4 regions of the Rhizobium sp. 1399 genome follow, and region 4 is predicted to be linked to each of the others. Evidence: predicted binding sites of a transcription regulator. Region 4 holds the regulator's gene; each other region holds the start of a gene.

Region 1 (4,212 bases), on a different contig from region 4:
GGCGATGGATTTCGTCGATGAAGAGAACGTCGCGCTCTTCGAGATTGGTCAGCAGAGCGGCCAGATCGCCGGCCTTTGCGATGACGGGGCCGGAGGTCGAGCGGAAATTGACGCCGAGCTCTTTTGCCATGATCTGCGCCAATGTCGTTTTGCCAAGGCCGGGCGGGCCGACGAAGAGAACGTGGTCCAGCGCCTCACCGCGGTTTTTGGCCGCTTCGATGAAGATCTTGAGATTGGCGCGCGCCTCCGCCTGGCCGGTGAACTCGTCCAGAGACTGCGGGCGCAGCGTGGTGTCGAAGTCTTCGCCACGCTTTTCCGGCGTTATCAGGCGGGCATCAGTCATTGGGTATTTCCGTTAGAAGCTTGCTCAAGTCCATACACCAAGCGGCCTGCATTGACACCCTGTGGGGCCATCAGCGTGAGAGTTCCCGCAGGCCGAGGCGGATCAGCTTGGCGCTATCCGCATCTTCGCCGGCCGTCTTCATGGCGGCGGCAACCGCATTGGCCGCCTGATCACGCGAATAGCCGAGATTGGTCAAGGCCGAAACGGCGTCGGCAACGGGGGCTGCGGCCACGCCTTCGCCGATCTCCTGCTTGAGGCCGATATTGATCGCCTCGCCGGCAAAGGCGGGCGCCTTGTTCTTCAGTTCGGTGACGATGCGGACAGCAACCTTGGGGCCGACGCCCTGAGCGCGCGAAACGGCGGTTTTGTCCTGCAAGGCGATCGCGTTGGCAAGTTCCGACGGCGTCAGCGTCGAGAGCACGGCAAGCGCCACTTTCGCGCCGACACCCTGCACGCTCTGCAGCAGGTTGAACCATTCGCGCTCGAGCTGCGTCTGAAAACCGAACAGCTTGAGCTGGTCCTCGCGCACATAGGTCTCGATAAAGAGGATGCAGGCTTCTCCGACAGAGCCGAGCTTCGAGAGCGTGCGCCCCGAGCAATAGGCGACGTAGCAGACGCCATGCACATCGACGAGCACATAGTCATCGCCGATCTCGTCTATGGTGCCTTTCAGCTTGCCGATCATGATCTTGTTCCGTCAGGGATGGGTTGCGGAAGCGCCGGCAATCGCCTGGCGCATGCGGTTTGCGCCGCGGTGATGGGCGTGACAGATGGCAATCGCCAGTGCGTCGGCGGCGTCGTTGCCCTTGAACTCGGCCTTCGGCATCAGGATCTTCAGCATCATGTGGATCTGCTGCTTTTCGCCGTGACCGACACCGATGACGGTCTTCTTCACGGCGTTCGGCGCATATTCCGATACGGGCAAACCGGCACGGGCCGGCACCAGCATGGCGATACCGCGCGCCTGGCCGAGCTTCAGGGTTGCGACGGCGTCCTTGTTGACGAAGGTCTGTTCGACGGCTGCCTCTTCCGGCTTGTAGGAATGGACCACATCGGCAAGCCCATCATGCAGCTGGCATAGGCGCGAGGCCAGGTCCATGTCCCCATCCGAAGTGACTGTCCCCGAGGCAACGAAGCGCAGCGAATTGCCGAGCGTATCGATGATACCCCATCCCGTGCGGCGAAGGCCGGGATCGATACCGATGATGCGAATCGTGTTTTGCATGGTTCACCCTATAGCGATGGTGAAATAAGTGCCATCGATATGTGAACAAAACAAAAACATGCCTTGTTTTTGCGGGACCGCATTTACCGCGAATTAAACCGAATGCCTGAATTCTAATCCATCAAATGTGAGAGGAGCCGGCTTTCGCAAAGCTTAAGGCTTCCGATGCTCTGTTTGCAGTTCAACCGGTGGGTGATGTCTCCAGGATGCCACTCGCCGGCGTCGCCGTTCCGGAAGGGTTCGTTTTCATGGCTCAGAGATTTCAGTCCCTGTCCTTCAAGGTGATAGCCACCTTCATCCTGCTGACCACGCTTTCGGTCGCGGTGATCAATATCCTCGCCTATTTCGCCAGCAGCCGCGTTTCCGACGAACAGGCGCTGAAGGCCAAGGAGAGCGTGCTGATCTTCCGCGGCGACATGCTGCAGGACCAACTCGAGCAGCTTGAGAACCAGGCAACCTCGATTGCGCGCATCGAAGCGCTGCAGATGTCGATCACCAACCTGAAGAGCGGTTGGAAGACGATGGAGAAGAGCTCCGGCGATGCTCGCGGTGAGCTGAAAAAGGTCTTCATCACGAACAATCCGAACACGGCCGACCAGCGCGAGAAGCTCGCAAAGCCGGAGGGTCCGAGCGGTTTCTATTATTCGAGCCATGAGAAGACGCAGAGCGAAGTGGCGCGTGACCTCGCCGATACCGCCTTCAACGACCTCTTGATCGTCGATCTCGACGGCACCGTGCTCTATTCCTACAAGAAGAATGACGACTTCGCCGAAAACCTGAAGTCGGACGCCTGGAAATCGACCGGCGCGGGCATCGCCTATGCCAAGGCAATCGAAAACACCACCAAGGCGACGGACGATTCCGCGCCGACGGCCTTCTCCGGCTTGCGTGTCGATGCCGGCAGCGGCAAGTCGGCGATCTTTTATGCCGTGCCGATCGTCAAGCTCGGCCAGGCGAAGGGGCTGATGCTGTTCAAGGTGCGCGACGATGTCGTCACCAGCATTCTGGCAAAGGGTATCGTATCCGGCAGCACGGCAAAGACGGCCATCATTTCGGCTGATGGTTCGGCCGTTGGTCTCAATGCATCCGGCCAGCTTGCGACGCTCGATGCTGCACCGTTCACCTTCATCAAGGACGCGCTTGCGAGTTCTGCGATGACGGTTTCAGATTTCGATCGCGCCGACGGTGCGGCACGCGCCTACGTCCGCGGTACCGATTATCGCGGTGACCGTTTCCTCGTCGTTGAAAGCGTGCTGCTCAGCGAATTGAATGCCGGCTCTATCGAGGTCGCCACATTGCTGACCTCGATCGGCATTGGCGTTCTCGTTGTCATGGCGATTGCCACAGGCCTTATCACCAACTTCCTGTTCTCGCCGCTTGCCCGTCTTGCCGGCGTGACCCGCGAAGTCGCAGACGGCAAGCTCGACGTTGAGATCGGCAGCCAGAACCGCAAGGATGAGATCGGCACGATGGCGAAAGCGCTTGCTCGCTTCAAGCAGTCGCTGATCGAAGGCCGCGAGCTCGAAGCTGCGAGCGAGCAAACGCGCATGCGGACTGAAAGCGAGCGCCAGCAGAATCTGGCTCAGCGCGAGGCGGAGGCCCGCAGCCTGCAGGATGTCGTCGCGGCACTCGATGAGGGGCTTCACTATCTGGCGAGTGGTGATCTGGCCTACCAGATCGAAACCCGCTTCCCGAGCGAGCTCGAAAGCCTGCGTGTGAACTTCAACGAGGCCCTGGCGACGCTCAACGAAACGATGACGGCGATCGGCGGCAACTCCATGGCCGTCCGGGCCGGTTCCGAGGAGATGCGGACGGGCGCCGATGAACTGGCCGGCCGCACCGAGCGCCAGGCAAGCTCGATCACGGAGACGGCCAACGCGATCAGCGCCATCACCCAGTCGGTGCGCGTACAGATCGAACGCGCCGAGCAGGCCGCGCGCATCGCCCGCGATGCCAAGAAGGAGACGATCGGTTCCAGCCAGATCATGCGCGAGACGATCGCGGCGATGGAAGCGATCCAGGCGTCTTCACGGCAGATCAACACCATCATTTCCGTCATCGACGATATCGCCTTCCAGACCAACCTGCTGGCGCTGAATGCTGGTGTCGAAGCGGCACGCGCCGGCGAAAGCGGCAAGGGCTTTGCGGTTGTCGCCATGGAAGTGCGCGAACTGGCGCAGCGGTCTTCGAGCGCTGCCAAGGAAATCTCCAGCCTGTTGCAGAAATCCACCCATGAGGTGGAAAGCGGCGTGGCGCTCGTTGAAAGGGCCGGCGTTGCGCTGACCGGCATCGGTGGTCATGTTGAATCCATCAACGGCCAGATCAACGAGATCATGGAATCCACCCGTGAAGAGGCCGACACCCTGCGGCAGATCAACAGCTCAGTCGCCGAGCTCGATTCCATGACGCAGCAGAATGCGGCGATGGTCGAGGAGACGACGGCTGCAATCCACCGTCTGGCAACCGAAGCTGTGGAGATGGACCGCCAGCTCGGCAATTTCACCCTTGCTGAAGGGTATCAGCAGCAGAGCGCCGACATGCATCTGCTGCGCAAACGGGCGTGATCGCATCATGCTGATCCGGTTCGAAAGACCCGAGGATGCGGATGCCATTCACGAGCTGACGCGGGTGGCGTTCGAGCCGA
Region 2 (4,212 bases), on a different contig from region 4:
GACGCAGACGATTGCGGTGAGATCAGCCAGATAGGCGGCCTGCGCCTTGGCCCGCACCATATGGTCGGTCTCGGCATGGTCAATGCGCCGTTCCGAATGGCCGACAATCACATAGGTGCCGTAGCAATCGGCAATCATTTCGGCCGAAATGTCGCCGGTATGCGCCCCGGATTGCGCCTGATGGCAGTCCTGGCCGCCGATCGCGAGCGGGCTGTCGGTGGCGAGCGCGGTCGCCACATAAAGCAGCGTGGCCGGCGGGCAGATCAGGGCTTCGACTTTTTCCGACAAGGGGGAGCTGACGCCTTGGGCAATCGCCTTGATCTGGTCCAATGAGGCACGTGTGCCGTTCATCTTCCAGTTCCCCGCCACGAGCGGGCGTACGTCAGGTGTCATGCTGCTCCTCCCAAAATCCGCATATCGGGCGGCCTTAGCAAAAGCTTGCGGTAAAGGAAAGCGCCCCGCGTAACGTTGGGGGAATATGATCGTTTAAAAGCTCTGCGCGGTGTGAAATCCGTCCGTTCAGGACGCCAGAATCCAGTTCAGCACTTTCCGCCAGTCGATCATGCGGATCGGCGTCCCGTGGTTGCCATTCTGGAAGAGCGTGAAATGCGTCGGGTACTTCGCCTTGTCGAGCTTTTCGAACAGCGCCTGCTGGTCGGTTGCCGCATAAACAGGATCGCGGCTGCCATGGGCAAACCACAGCGGCAGCTTTGCCTTGTAGAACGGGCTCTTCGCAAAATCCGGATCAGAGACTCCGCTCATGATCAGCATGCCCTTCAACCGCTTGACGCTTTCGGCATCGCGCGTGATGCCCCAGCAGATCTGGCTGCCCATGGAGGCGCAGCTCAGAATGACCGGCCGGCCGGGCGATTGCACGCTCGCGTAGCGGATCAGCCCGGCAATGGCTGTAACGCCATTGGCGTCGAAGGTCCTGACGGTCGGCGAATAATAGACGCCGCCATTGCCGGCCGTAAGGTTCTTCAGCCGGTTGAAATTGCCGCCGAAGGAATAGTCGTTGGCGCCGAGCCGCCGGTCGCCGTCGCGACCGTGGATGAAAATGACCGTGAAGGCGGCATTCTGAGTCGGTCCCACCCTGGTGACATCGAGCCTGATGCCGTCGAGCGACAGCGTTTCATCTGCCTGCAGCTTCTTCACGCCAAGCGAGACATATTTCTGCTGCACCCGCTTTTGCGGGATCTGGTCGCGCCCGTTGATGTCGCGCATCTCATCGTAATCGATCACATCGAAGGCGCCGTCATCGCCCGTCTGCAGCACTTTCTGCGTTGAAAACAGATCGTCCTTGTAGGGCGGCAGGGCATCGGCTGTGGCGGTCGTGATGGCCGCGGACAGGAAAAAGGCCGCAATTGCGGTAATTATGGTGCAATGACTTGTGGACATCGGCATGCGGATGGTTCCCAGAGAGCTGCCGCGACTTGCCATTCGGCGTCCAGCAACGCAAATCACATCTTGAAAAGCTCCGCAAATCCGGGGCGCGTCGCGTATCGGGGCGCTTTCTGTCAGAATCCCCCTGATTCGCAAACGCGATGCGGACTGTGACTATTGTGGGCCAGCGGCGGCCCTTCACGAGAATAAGATCTGAACGGTTCCATGGAAGACAGCAACGACCTCTTTTCCGGAATGCCCCTGTCACAGAAGCAGGAGGAGGCTGCAAAGCCTGCCGCGCCAGCCGAACGGCCCGCTGCAGCGGCACCGGCAGCCCCTCGCCCCGCTCCGGCGACGTCGAACGGCGATGATTACGGTGCATCCTCGATCCGCGTTCTGGAAGGCCTGGAACCGGTTCGCATGCGCCCCGGCATGTATATCGGCGGCACCGACGAAAAGGCGCTGCACCACCTCTTCGCCGAAGTCATCGACAACTCGATGGACGAAGCGGTGGCCGGCCATGCCGATTTCATCGATGTCCATCTGGATACCCAGGGCTATCTGACGGTCACCGACAACGGCCGCGGCATTCCAGTAGAGAACCATCCGCAGGTTCCCGGCAAATCGACGCTCGAAGTCATCATGACCAAGCTGCATGCCGGCGGCAAATTCGACGGCAAGGCCTATGAGACCTCGGGCGGTCTGCACGGCGTCGGCGTCTCTGTCGTCAACGCTCTGTCGGATCATCTCGAAGTCGAGGTCGCCCGTAACCGCAAGCTCTATCGCCAGCGCTTCTCGCGCGGGGTGCCGCAGGGCGGGCTCGAAGAGCTGGGCGATGTGCACAACCGTCGCGGCACCAAGGTTCGCTTTCATCCCGACCCGCAGATTTTCGGTGATCATGCGAAGTTCGATGCGGCGCGTGTGTTCCGCATGGCCCGCTCCAAGGCCTATCTCTTCGGCGGCGTCGAGATCCGCTGGAGCTGCGAGCCGGGAGTGCTGCCTGAGGGATCGGATCTGCCCGACAAGGCCGTCTTCCACTTCCCCGGCGGCCTCAAGGATTACCTGCAGGCAACGATGGGCAAGGAATTCACGGTCACCCGCGAGATCTTCGCCGGCAAGACCGAGAAGGTAGCCGGCCACGGTGCACTGGAATGGGCGATCACCTGGTATGGCGGCGATCCGCAAGTCCATTCCTACTGCAACACCATCCCGACGCCCGAAGGCGGCACGCATGAGGCCGGTCTTCGCATTGCGATGACCAAGGGCCTGAAGAGCTATGCCGAGCTGACGCAGAACAAGCGTGCCGCACAGATCACCACCGATGACGTGATGATCTCGGCAGTCGGCATGCTCTCGGTCTTCATCCGCGAGCCGGAATTCGTCGGCCAGACCAAGGATCGTCTCGCGAGCGTCGAAGCCCAGCGCCTTGTCGAAAATGCGCTGCGCGACCCCTTCGACCATTATCTCGCCGACAATCCGAACGAGGCCGAGAAGCTTCTCGACTGGGTGATCGAGCGCGCCGAAGAGCGCCTGCGCCGCCGCAAGGAGAAGGAAGTCAACCGCAAGACAGCAGTGCGCAAGCTGCGCCTGCCCGGCAAACTCGCCGACTGCTCGCAGAACACCGCCGAAGGCGCCGAACTCTTCCTGGTCGAGGGTGACTCGGCAGGTGGTTCCGCCAAGCAGGCGCGCAACCGCGCCAACCAGGCGATCCTGCCGCTGCGCGGCAAGATCCTCAACGTCGCCAGCGCCGGCCGCGAGAAGCTCTCGGCCAACCAGCAGATCTCCGATCTCGTCCAGGCGCTCGGCTGTGGCACGCGCTCGAAATACCGCGAAGAGGACCTTCGCTACGAACGCGTCATCGTCATGACCGATGCCGACGTCGACGGCGCGCATATCGCCTCGCTGCTGATTACCTTCTTCTATCAGGAGATGCCGGAGCTCGTTCGCGGCGGGCACCTCTTCCTCGCCGTGCCGCCGCTCTACAAGATCACGCAAGGGGCAAAATCCGCCTATGCCCGCGACGACGAGCATCGTGCCGAGCTGATGGAGACGGAATTCAAGGGCAAGGCCAAGATCGAGATCAGCCGCTTCAAAGGTCTCGGCGAAATGCTGCCCGCCCAGCTCAAGGAAACCACGATGGATCCGTCCAAGCGCACGCTTCTGCGGGTGCTGATCGACGAGGTGGATTTCGAGGGCACGCGTAACGCTGTCGACGACCTGATGGGAACCAAGGCCGAAGCCCGTTTCCGCTTCATCCAGGAGCGTGCGGCCTTCGCAGAGGATCTGGATATTTAAGTTGTAGCGAATTCATCGAACTGACGAAGAACCGTTACGAGTCCGTCAAATTACCGGCGCAATAGAACGGCCGGCGCTCTGTCCTCCAGCGAGGTCCACGCAGCGCCGGCTGTTCTGTTTCAACCCTTTGCCGGATATTTGCCATGACCAAGCGTTTTCTTGCGACTGCCGCTTTCGTTCTCCTGTCCAGCACCGCCTCCGTTTACGCCACCGATATAGGCGCGACTGTCGAGACCGCCTGCCCCTTCGGCGATTGCGCGGCAGCTATCTCGCTGTCCTATCTCGGTGAATTCGTCATTCCGACCGGCCAGATGGAAAATGGCGTCGAATTCGGTGGAATCTCCGGCCTCGATTTCGACGCCGCCACCGGCCACTACATCGCTATCAGCGACGACCGCTCCGAAAAGGCCCCGGCCCGCTTCTACGATCTTGATATCGATGTCAGCGCTGCCGGCCTGAAGGGCGTGACCGTTGCCAAGCACGTCACCCTGCAGGACAAGAACGGCCAGCCCTTCGCCATCCGCACCGTCGATC
Region 3 (4,212 bases), on a different contig from region 4:
GCATCGTCAATATCTCCTCCATCAACGGCCAGAAGGGCCAGATGGGGCAGGTGAACTATTCTGCCGCAAAAGCCGGCGACCTCGGGTTTACCAAGGCGCTTGCCCAGGAAGGTGCGGTCAAGGACATCACCGTCAACGCCATCTGCCCCGGTTATATCGGGACGGAGATGGTGCTTGCCGTGCCGGAAAAGGTGATGAATGAGAAGATCATTCCGCAAATCCCGGTCGGGCGCCTCGGCGAACCCGAGGAGATCGCGCGCTGCGTGACCTTCCTCGTTTCCGACGATGCCGGTTTCATTACCGGTTCGACGTTGACGGCCAATGGCGGTCAGTTCTTCGTCTGAACCTATTTCTTCTGGCTGTGGACGTAGTTGCTCGGGAAGCTGCCGGCACTGTCATAGGGGCCGGCAGACGCTCCATAAGCCGCGAGGGCAATGGTGATGAGGGCTGCGATCGCGATGATCTTGTTCATGGTCGTGTCTCCCTGCGGACGGGCGCGCGTATAGTTGACGACACGCGGTTCGGTTCATTGATGGAGTCAGGCGTTCGGATGACGCCGTCTATTGGCTTTGACGGGCACTTTCTGGAAGGCGCGGTCCTGCTTGCGGAGGGCAGCGACTGCCGTCGTGAGGAAAGCCGAGGCGATCAGGACGGCGACGGCGGAATTCAGGAAAATCTGGGCCATGGTAGCGTTCCTTTTCATTCAGGGGCGGCACATGCTCTGCCCTTGTGATGTTGAAAAGGAATATGCGCTTGGTCCTGTTGGCGCGGTAGATTTGCCTTCAGCGACCGATCGTCAACGCGGCGTTGACGACAAAAGCGGGCAAGAAAAACGGGCGCTGAAGCGCCCGTTCAAAATTTCCGATGGGCCGATGCTGATTAGCGGCAACGCGCTTCGTAGCGGCGACCGTAGCGGTCGCGATAGATGCAGTAGCCGCGGCGTTCAACCGACTGGCCGATCAGTGCGCCTGTCAGACCGCCGGCGACTGCGCCGACTGCCGCGCCACCCCAGCTGTTGCTGACGGCGCCGCCGATGATGGCGCCCGTGCCCGCACCAATCGCCGTGCCCTGCTCCGTCGGGGTGCAGGAGGCGAGAGCGCCAATGAGAGCGCAGCTAAGAACAATCCTTTTCATGTCTAACTCCCCAGGTTACCGGCCTTTAAATTCGGCCCATCAGTACAAGAATGATAATGATGACGAGAACTAACCCCAAACCACCGGAAGGTCCATAGCCCCAGCCGCGGCTATAACCCCAATTCGGCAAGGCGCCGACCAATAACAGAATAAGGATAATAAGAAGTATCGTGCCAAGCATGGTGTTTGTCCTGCCTCATTCTCATTTCGACTGGACTAGAAACCCGCATCCGCGATTTTTGTTCCCGGCTAAAACTCTCAGAATATCACGGCGGCGTTATCACCCATTGCGACAGAAGCCGAATTTAGCCGGTTCCTTCGAAAGCAAGTCGGCGAAGTGCTATCTAGTATTTTCCGGGTATGGTTAAAATTCTCTTTGAATACAATATGTTGCGGTGAACAAAACAGGAAAATGAACATGTCTCCGATTCGTCGGCGATTCGTTCCGGCTTTGATCAGCCATGACTTTCATCGGCCTACCGGCACCGGCCTGCTTAAGGCTCCGTAAATTCGGCATGCAAAAGATTAATGCGATCCGACAGCTCGGAATGGCTGCGGCAAACCCAGAACCCGTATCTTGGGATCGGTGGCGAAAACGCCACAAGATCTCGCCGTGAACGAAAGGGGAAAACCTCGAGATCGGCGATTCGTCTCCGATTCGTTCCGGCTTTGGTCGAAGCGTTAATTTCGGGCTTGACCTTTGCGCCTTTACGATGCGGCAAGAAGCGTTAATCGCGGTTGCCAGCATTTGTTCTCAGGCGAGTCTGCAGATTCAGCATCTAGTGTAAAAAAGCGATTCAAAATCAATACTTAGCCGTGAACAAAAGCTGAATCCGCCGGAGTCAGCGATTCGTCTCCGATTCGTTCTCAAGCTGTTCCGAATCTTAAATCAAGGACTTAGCGGGCTGTGACTTCCGTGCTCAATCCCAAGTCTATTTCAAATCTGCCCTTGCGTTTGAAGCTTCGGCTGTCCATGTGTTCTGTGCCTCATTCGCAGCTCCGACTTGACCCTGGGGCGTCACCGCCTCACTTGCATGGAATATGACCCTGACTTCGCAGCCGATGATACTGAGCGGGCGCGGCGTGACCGCGGTGCTCGGGCCGACCAATACCGGCAAGACCCATTATGCGATCGAACGCATGGTGGCGCATGGGACGGGTGTCATCGGCCTGCCGCTCCGCCTGCTGGCGCGCGAAGTCTATACGCGCGTGGTCGAAAAGGTCGGCGCCCACAACGTGGCGCTGGTGACCGGCGAAGAAAAGATCTCGCCGCCGAATGCGCGTTTCTCGGTCTGTACGGTCGAAGCGATGCCACGGGAAACCAAGGCAGCCTTCGTCGCCATCGATGAAGTGCAGCTCGCGGGAGATCTCGAGCGCGGCCATATTTTTACAGACCGCATCCTGCATCTGCGCGGGCGCGAGGAGACGCTTCTGCTGGGTGCTGCCACCATGCGGCCGATCCTGCAGCAGCTTCTGCCGGGGATTACGGTCACGGAGCGGCCGCGGCTTTCCCACCTTCTCTATGCCGGGCAGAAGAAGATCACCCGGCTGCCGCAGCGTTCGGCAATCGTCGCCTTCTCGGCGGACGAAGTTTATGCGATCGCGGAACTGATCCGGCGCCAGCGCGGCGGTGCGGCTGTCGTGCTCGGAGCGCTCAGCCCCCGCACCCGCAATGCGCAGGTAGCGCTCTATCAGGAGGGCGACGTCGAATATCTCGTCGCGACCGATGCGATCGGCATGGGTCTCAATCTCGATGTCGACCATGTGGCCTTCGCGCAGGACCGGAAGTTCGACGGGTATCAATTCCGCAACCTCAACCCCGGCGAACTCGGCCAGATCGCTGGCCGCGCCGGCCGTCATGTGCGTGACGGAACCTTTGGAGTAACCGGCCAGGTTTCACCCTTCGACGAGGAACTCGTGCAACGCATCGAGGGCCATGAGTTCGACAATATCAAGGTTCTGCAGTGGCGTACCAAGGATCTCGATTTTTCCTCGATACAGTCCCTGCGGGCAAGCCTTGAGACCGGCCCCCGCGTGCCGGGTCTGACCCGGGCGCTGCCGGCAGTCGACCAGCAAGCGCTCGAACATTTGTCGCGCTATCCGGAAATTATTGATCTCGCTAGCACGCCGGCGCGGGTCGAAAAGCTCTGGGAGGCTTGCGCTCTGCCGGACTATCGGCGCATAACGCCTGCGCAACATGCCGATCTTATTTCTACCCTCTTTTCCGATCTAGTGCGCTATGGCACGGTGAACGAGCAGTTTCTAGCCGAACAGGTTCACCGTTCGGATCGGACAGATGGAGAAATTGACACGCTTTCGGCGCGAATCGCGCAGATAAGAACCTGGACCTATGTATCGAATCGGCCCGGCTGGCTTGCCGATCCGACACACTGGCAGGAAAAGACGCGGGAAATCGAAGATCGATTGTCCGATGCGTTACATGAAAGGTTGACGAAACGCTTTGTTGATCGCAGGACATCTGTGCTCATGAAGCGCCTGAGAGAGAATGCGATGCTGGAAGCTGAAATCAGTGTGAATGGCGATGTCTTTGTTGAAGGACATCATGTGGGGCAGTTGACCGGGTTCCGTTTCACGCCTGTTGGGGGAACGGACGGGCCGGATGCCAAGGCGGTTCAGGCTGCGTCGCAGAAGGCGCTTGCTCTCGAATTCGAAGCTCGTGCCGCACGCTTGCATGCCGCAGGCAATGCCGATCTGGCGATCGGATCGGATGGACTCGTCCGGTGGCTCGGCGATCCTGTCGGCCGCCTTTCGGGCAGCGATCATGTGATGCGTCCGCGTGTCATCCTGCTTGCCGACGAGCAGCTCACGGGCAATGCGCGTGACCATGTCGCCGCCCGTATCGAGCGCTTCGTCAATCATCATATCAGCACGGTGCTGAAGCCGCTCGACGACCTGTCGCGCGCCGAAGACCTGCAGGGCCTTGCCAAGGGGCTTGCCTTCCAGCTCGTCGAGAATCTCGGCGTGCTCTTCCGCCGCGACGTGACGGAAGAAGTGAAGTCTCTGGATCAGGATGCGCGCGCTTCCATGCGCCGATACGGCATTCGCTTCGGCGCTTAT
Region 4 (4,212 bases):
CCGGAGGTTCCCCCCTGCCCGCCGGGCTGCTGGACTGAATGCGTGGCGTCGAAAATAACGGGGGCGCCGGTTGCTGCCATGATCGGCAGGGAACGCATGTCGGAGACCAGCGTATTATAACCGAAGGAAGCGCCGCGCTCGCACAGCAAGATGTTCGGATTGCCGCTCTGATTGAGCTTGCCGAGCACGTTCTTCATGTCCCAGGGCGCCAGGAACTGGCCCTTCTTGACGTTGATAACGCGGCCGGTCTTTGCCGCAGCCACCAGGAGATCCGTCTGACGAGACAGGAAGGCCGGTATCTGCAGGATGTCGACAACCTTGCCCACTTCAGCGCACTGTTCTTCAGTGTGGATGTCGGTCAGAACCGGAATGCCGAGTTCCTTCTTTAGATCGGCAAAAACCTCCAGCCCCTTCTCAAGGCCGACACCGCGTTTGCTCGACAGGGAAGAGCGGTTCGCCTTGTCGAACGAGGTCTTATAGACGAGCCCGATGCCGAGCTTGGTGCACAGTTCCTTCAACGTGCCGGCAACCATGAACGCATGGTCGCGACTTTCCATTTCGCAAGCGCCGGCAATCAGCGACAGACGTGCAGCATTGGAGAAGGTGACCTTGCCGGCGCCTTCGCCGACCGTCACAACGGAGTTCGTAGTAGAGCTCATGATGTTTCCTCGAAAGCGAAGAGCACGCCCTGACCGGGCGCGGGCTTCACCAGAATACGGTTGCCCTTGCGTGTATAGGTCACCCCGTTAGCAGCCAAATGCGCTTCTGTCACGGCCAGATCGCCAACCGCAAAGAGGATTGCCCGGCCGCGCAGGCCGCGATCGATATCCGGCGTCGCCAGATCGAAATAGGCCTCCAGCCCCTGCGGGGTCATCAGGCTGATCTTTGCGTTTCCGGTAAGCACCTCCAGCCCGAAACTCGTATCGCCAGCAGAAGCGGCTTTTGCCGCCGAGCGAACGAAGTCGCCGAAGGCTGTCGGCTCGGGGGCTGCGAGCGCGATCTCGGCAATGCCTGTCACGCCATTGGCGTGGGTCTCCAGCACGTTGCGGTCGGCAGGAAGCGGGTTGATGCGCTCGACAGCGAAGAGAAAGAAATCCGGTGCCCGGAGGTCGGCAGCGAAGGCGAGCCGGAAGCCGGCAATGCTCTCCGTGCCATCCGGCATTTTCACAGGGCGTTCGAACTGCAGCACAGAACCGGCACTGATGCTGCCCTTCACGAATCGAGCATGTTCGTGCTTTGCATCCGCGGTGGCGAAGGCGATGGCGGACAGTCCCTCGCTGCCGCAGCGGAAGCGGAAAGCCTGATCGCGAGCCGTGAAGACATTGCCCTCACGTGCCGTCACCTCGCTCTCCTCGACGCTCGCGACACCGAGCGGCTCGATATAGGTTTTGTCGGCAAAGAAAACACAGGCATTCTCCGTGCCGAAGGGATGGCGGGCATCAGGCGCGACGGTAAAGCCCAGCTTGCCCAGCCTTTCGCGGGCTAGGTCGATATCGGTAACCGGCAAAACGAGATGATCGATCGGAAGCGTGTCTTGGCTCATCGGTTCTTCTCCCAGCAGTGACAAGGAGATGTGCTTCAGCAGGTCTCGTGAAACAAGGCCAGACAGGCCTAAGGGCGATAAAAATCAAATTCTCGACAGATTGAACAGAAGTTTTACGAAAATTTAGCTACTTGCGGAACACATATGGAACATATAGTGTCCGTTCTGGATTTGTTTCAAGACTGGGGAGACGCCATGCTCACGCGCAAACAACAGGAACTCCTTCTTTTCATTCATGAAAGGATGAAGGAGTCAGGCGTTCCACCGTCTTTCGACGAGATGAAGGACGCACTGGATCTGGCCTCGAAATCCGGTATTCACCGGCTGATCACGGCGCTCGAAGAACGCGGCTTCATTCGCCGGCTTCCGAACCGGGCGCGCGCGCTCGAAGTCATCAAACTGCCGGAAGCCTACAGCCCAAGCCTGCAGCCTCGGCGCGGCTTTTCACCGAGCGTCATCGAGGGCAGCCTCGGCAAGCCCCAGCCCGTGGCGCCTCCTGCCTCGGCGAAGCCAGCACCCGCTGCCGATAACGGCAATGCGGTCTCCGTTCCTGTCATGGGCCGCATCGCCGCCGGTGTTCCGATCTCGGCAATCCAGAACAATACGCATGACATCACCGTTCCCGCCGATATGCTTGGCTCCGGTGAACATTATGCGCTGGAAGTTCGCGGCGACTCGATGATCGAAGCCGGCATCTTCGATGGCGACACGGTCATCATCCGCAATGGCAGCACAGCCAATCCGGGTGATATCGTCGTCGCGCTCGTCGATGACGAGGAAGCAACGCTCAAGCGTTTCCGCCGCAAGGGCGCATCGATTGCGCTCGAGGCAGCAAACCCTGCTTACGAGACCCGCATCTTTCCGCCGGATCGCGTCAAGGTCCAGGGCAAGCTCGTCGGCCTCATTCGCCGCTATCACTGACCGGTGACAGATTGGCGTCTGCGAATGTGTTACTGCGCCAATCATAGGCGCGGTGGCGCATCCAGGGTCGCCCCAATGTGTCGAATGCGGTTGCGACCTCAACTCCCTTATCGGTGAATCGAAGTTCGACAGAACCTGTCTTGCGCAGCGTCTCGCCGGTAAAGAGCAGCGCGCCGGAACGACAGCGGTCGAAGCGCAATCGGACGGGGGTCACGACAATGTCGGCCGTATCGCAGGCTGGTCCGAGATAGGCAGCATTTTCGATGACGGTCAGTTTCTTCCCATTGACGAGCAAAGTGGTGCACCAGGCGCCCTTCAGGCAGGAGAAGCGTGACGGCGGGCTAATGGCGACTGCCTGTCTCATTGCCTCTCTGGCTTCATTCTGTTGGTCGGGTGACAGTTGCAGTCTTTGACCATCAGGCGCAGTGGGCGCCTTGGCAGCTTGAAGCATAACCGGCTTCTGATGCTCTTCGACGGCAAGGGCCCTCTGCCATTGTTCGAAGATGAAGGCGGGCGGCTTTTCACGGTTCGAAGCCATCGCCTCTCCATCGACTATAGCGACCAGGCCGCCATCTTCGGAGATAGCGATATCGGGCATCGCCTCCGATGGAAGAAGAACAACAGCGAGCGTCGAGACCGCGACAATTGCCGTTCCCATGTGCCGCAGCCGGGTTCTGAGCAGGGTCAGCAGCAGAAATCCGAAAACGGCGGTCGGGAAATACCAGCCGGGCAAGCGGCCTACATCTATGTTGCCGCCCCACCCCGCTACTGCCTTTGCGATGGTGATCACCAGATCAAGCCCGAAGCCTGCCACCGGCCATAGCCAGCCGTCCAGACCAAACGGCATCAGCAGCATTGCCAGCATCCCGGCCGGCATGACGATGAAGGTGATGACCGGCATGGCCGCGAGATTTGCCGGCAGGCCATAGGCAGTCAGCCGGTGGAAATGCTCGATCGAAAACAGCGCCGTCGAGAAACCACCGATCAGCGACGTCAGGAAAACGCCACCGAAGAAGCCACCAACCATGAAGAAGGGCTTCATGATCGGCAGCTTGGCAAAGGCATTCTCCCGCATCGGCCGCCCCTTCCAGAGGTCGTAGCCGGCGACCAGTGCAAGTGTTGCGGCAAAGGACATCTGGAAACTCGGCCCCAGCACCTCCGATGGCGAGACCGCGAGGATCACGAGAGCGGATAGCGCCACGTTTCTGAGACTGATCGACGGCCGGTCGAAGAAGACCGCAACCAGCATAATCGCCATCATGATGAAGGCACGTTCGGCGGAAACGGCAAAACCCGAGATCAAATAGTAGGCCGTCACCGCAGCAAGCGCACCGGCCGCCGCGATCTTCTTGGTTGGCCACGCCTGGGCAATGCCGGGAAAAAGGCTGAGAATGACGCGCAGCCCGACAAAGAAGATGCCAGCGGAAAGCGCCATGTTGAGGCCGGAGATCGCGATGATATGCGCAAGGCCGGACTGCCGCAGCGCCTCCGTCGTTTCATCCGAGATCGCCCGTCTCTCGTCCGTGACAAGGGAGGCGGCAAAGGCGCCGGTGTCGCCTGGTAGTGTGGAGCGGATCCGATCGCCGATGCCGCTTCTCAGGCGGTAGAGCGACTCCAGAATGGCCTCACCGACCAAACTCGCTCGCTCCGGCTGTTCCGCAACCCTCTTCGGTGCTCCGTAGAAGAAGCCGTTGGCACCAATGCCGTTAAAATAGGCACTGAAGGCAAAATCATTGAGGTGGGGGAGC

What was found. The regulator LexA, encoded in region 4, represses DNA repair genes until DNA is damaged. The targets are predictions, from matches to a motif close to TGTTCNNNNTGTGTTCNG.
Region 1: the regulator LexA is predicted to act here: its motif matches at 1,610-1,627, upstream of ruvC (crossover junction endodeoxyribonuclease RuvC).
Region 2: the regulator LexA is predicted to act here: its motif matches at 1,586-1,603, upstream of parE (DNA topoisomerase IV subunit B).
Region 3: the regulator LexA is predicted to act here: its motif matches at 1,997-2,014, upstream of J2X71_RS22940 (helicase-related protein).

The regions. Positions count from the first base shown of each region.
Region 1 is NZ_JAVDSU010000005.1:81,166-85,377, reverse strand. It holds gene ruvB (Holliday junction branch migration DNA helicase RuvB) at 1-343, opposite strand, end outside; gene ruvA (Holliday junction branch migration protein RuvA) at 414-1,028, opposite strand; gene ruvC (crossover junction endodeoxyribonuclease RuvC) at 1,041-1,568, opposite strand; gene J2X71_RS17820 (methyl-accepting chemotaxis protein) at 1,817-4,132, shown strand; gene J2X71_RS17815 (N-acetyltransferase) at 4,140-4,212, shown strand, end outside.
Region 2 is NZ_JAVDSU010000013.1:38,051-42,262, forward strand. It holds gene tpiA (triose-phosphate isomerase) at 1-393, opposite strand, end outside; gene J2X71_RS30170 (alpha/beta hydrolase) at 520-1,404, opposite strand; gene parE (DNA topoisomerase IV subunit B) at 1,609-3,678, shown strand; gene J2X71_RS30180 (esterase-like activity of phytase family protein) at 3,822-4,212, shown strand, end outside.
Region 3 is NZ_JAVDSU010000007.1:295,136-299,347, reverse strand. It holds gene J2X71_RS22965 (beta-ketoacyl-ACP reductase) at 1-344, shown strand, start outside; gene J2X71_RS22960 (hypothetical protein) at 347-472, opposite strand; gene J2X71_RS22955 (hypothetical protein) at 539-685, opposite strand; gene J2X71_RS22950 (YMGG-like glycine zipper-containing protein) at 880-1,134, opposite strand; gene J2X71_RS22945 (DUF3309 family protein) at 1,160-1,315, opposite strand; gene J2X71_RS22940 (helicase-related protein) at 2,176-4,212, shown strand, end outside.
Region 4 is NZ_JAVDSU010000018.1:39,610-43,821, reverse strand. It holds gene kdsA (3-deoxy-8-phosphooctulonate synthase) at 1-659, opposite strand, end outside; gene J2X71_RS34280 (VOC family protein) at 656-1,543, opposite strand; gene lexA (transcriptional repressor LexA) at 1,739-2,464, shown strand; gene J2X71_RS34270 (ComEC/Rec2 family competence protein) at 2,445-4,212, opposite strand, start outside.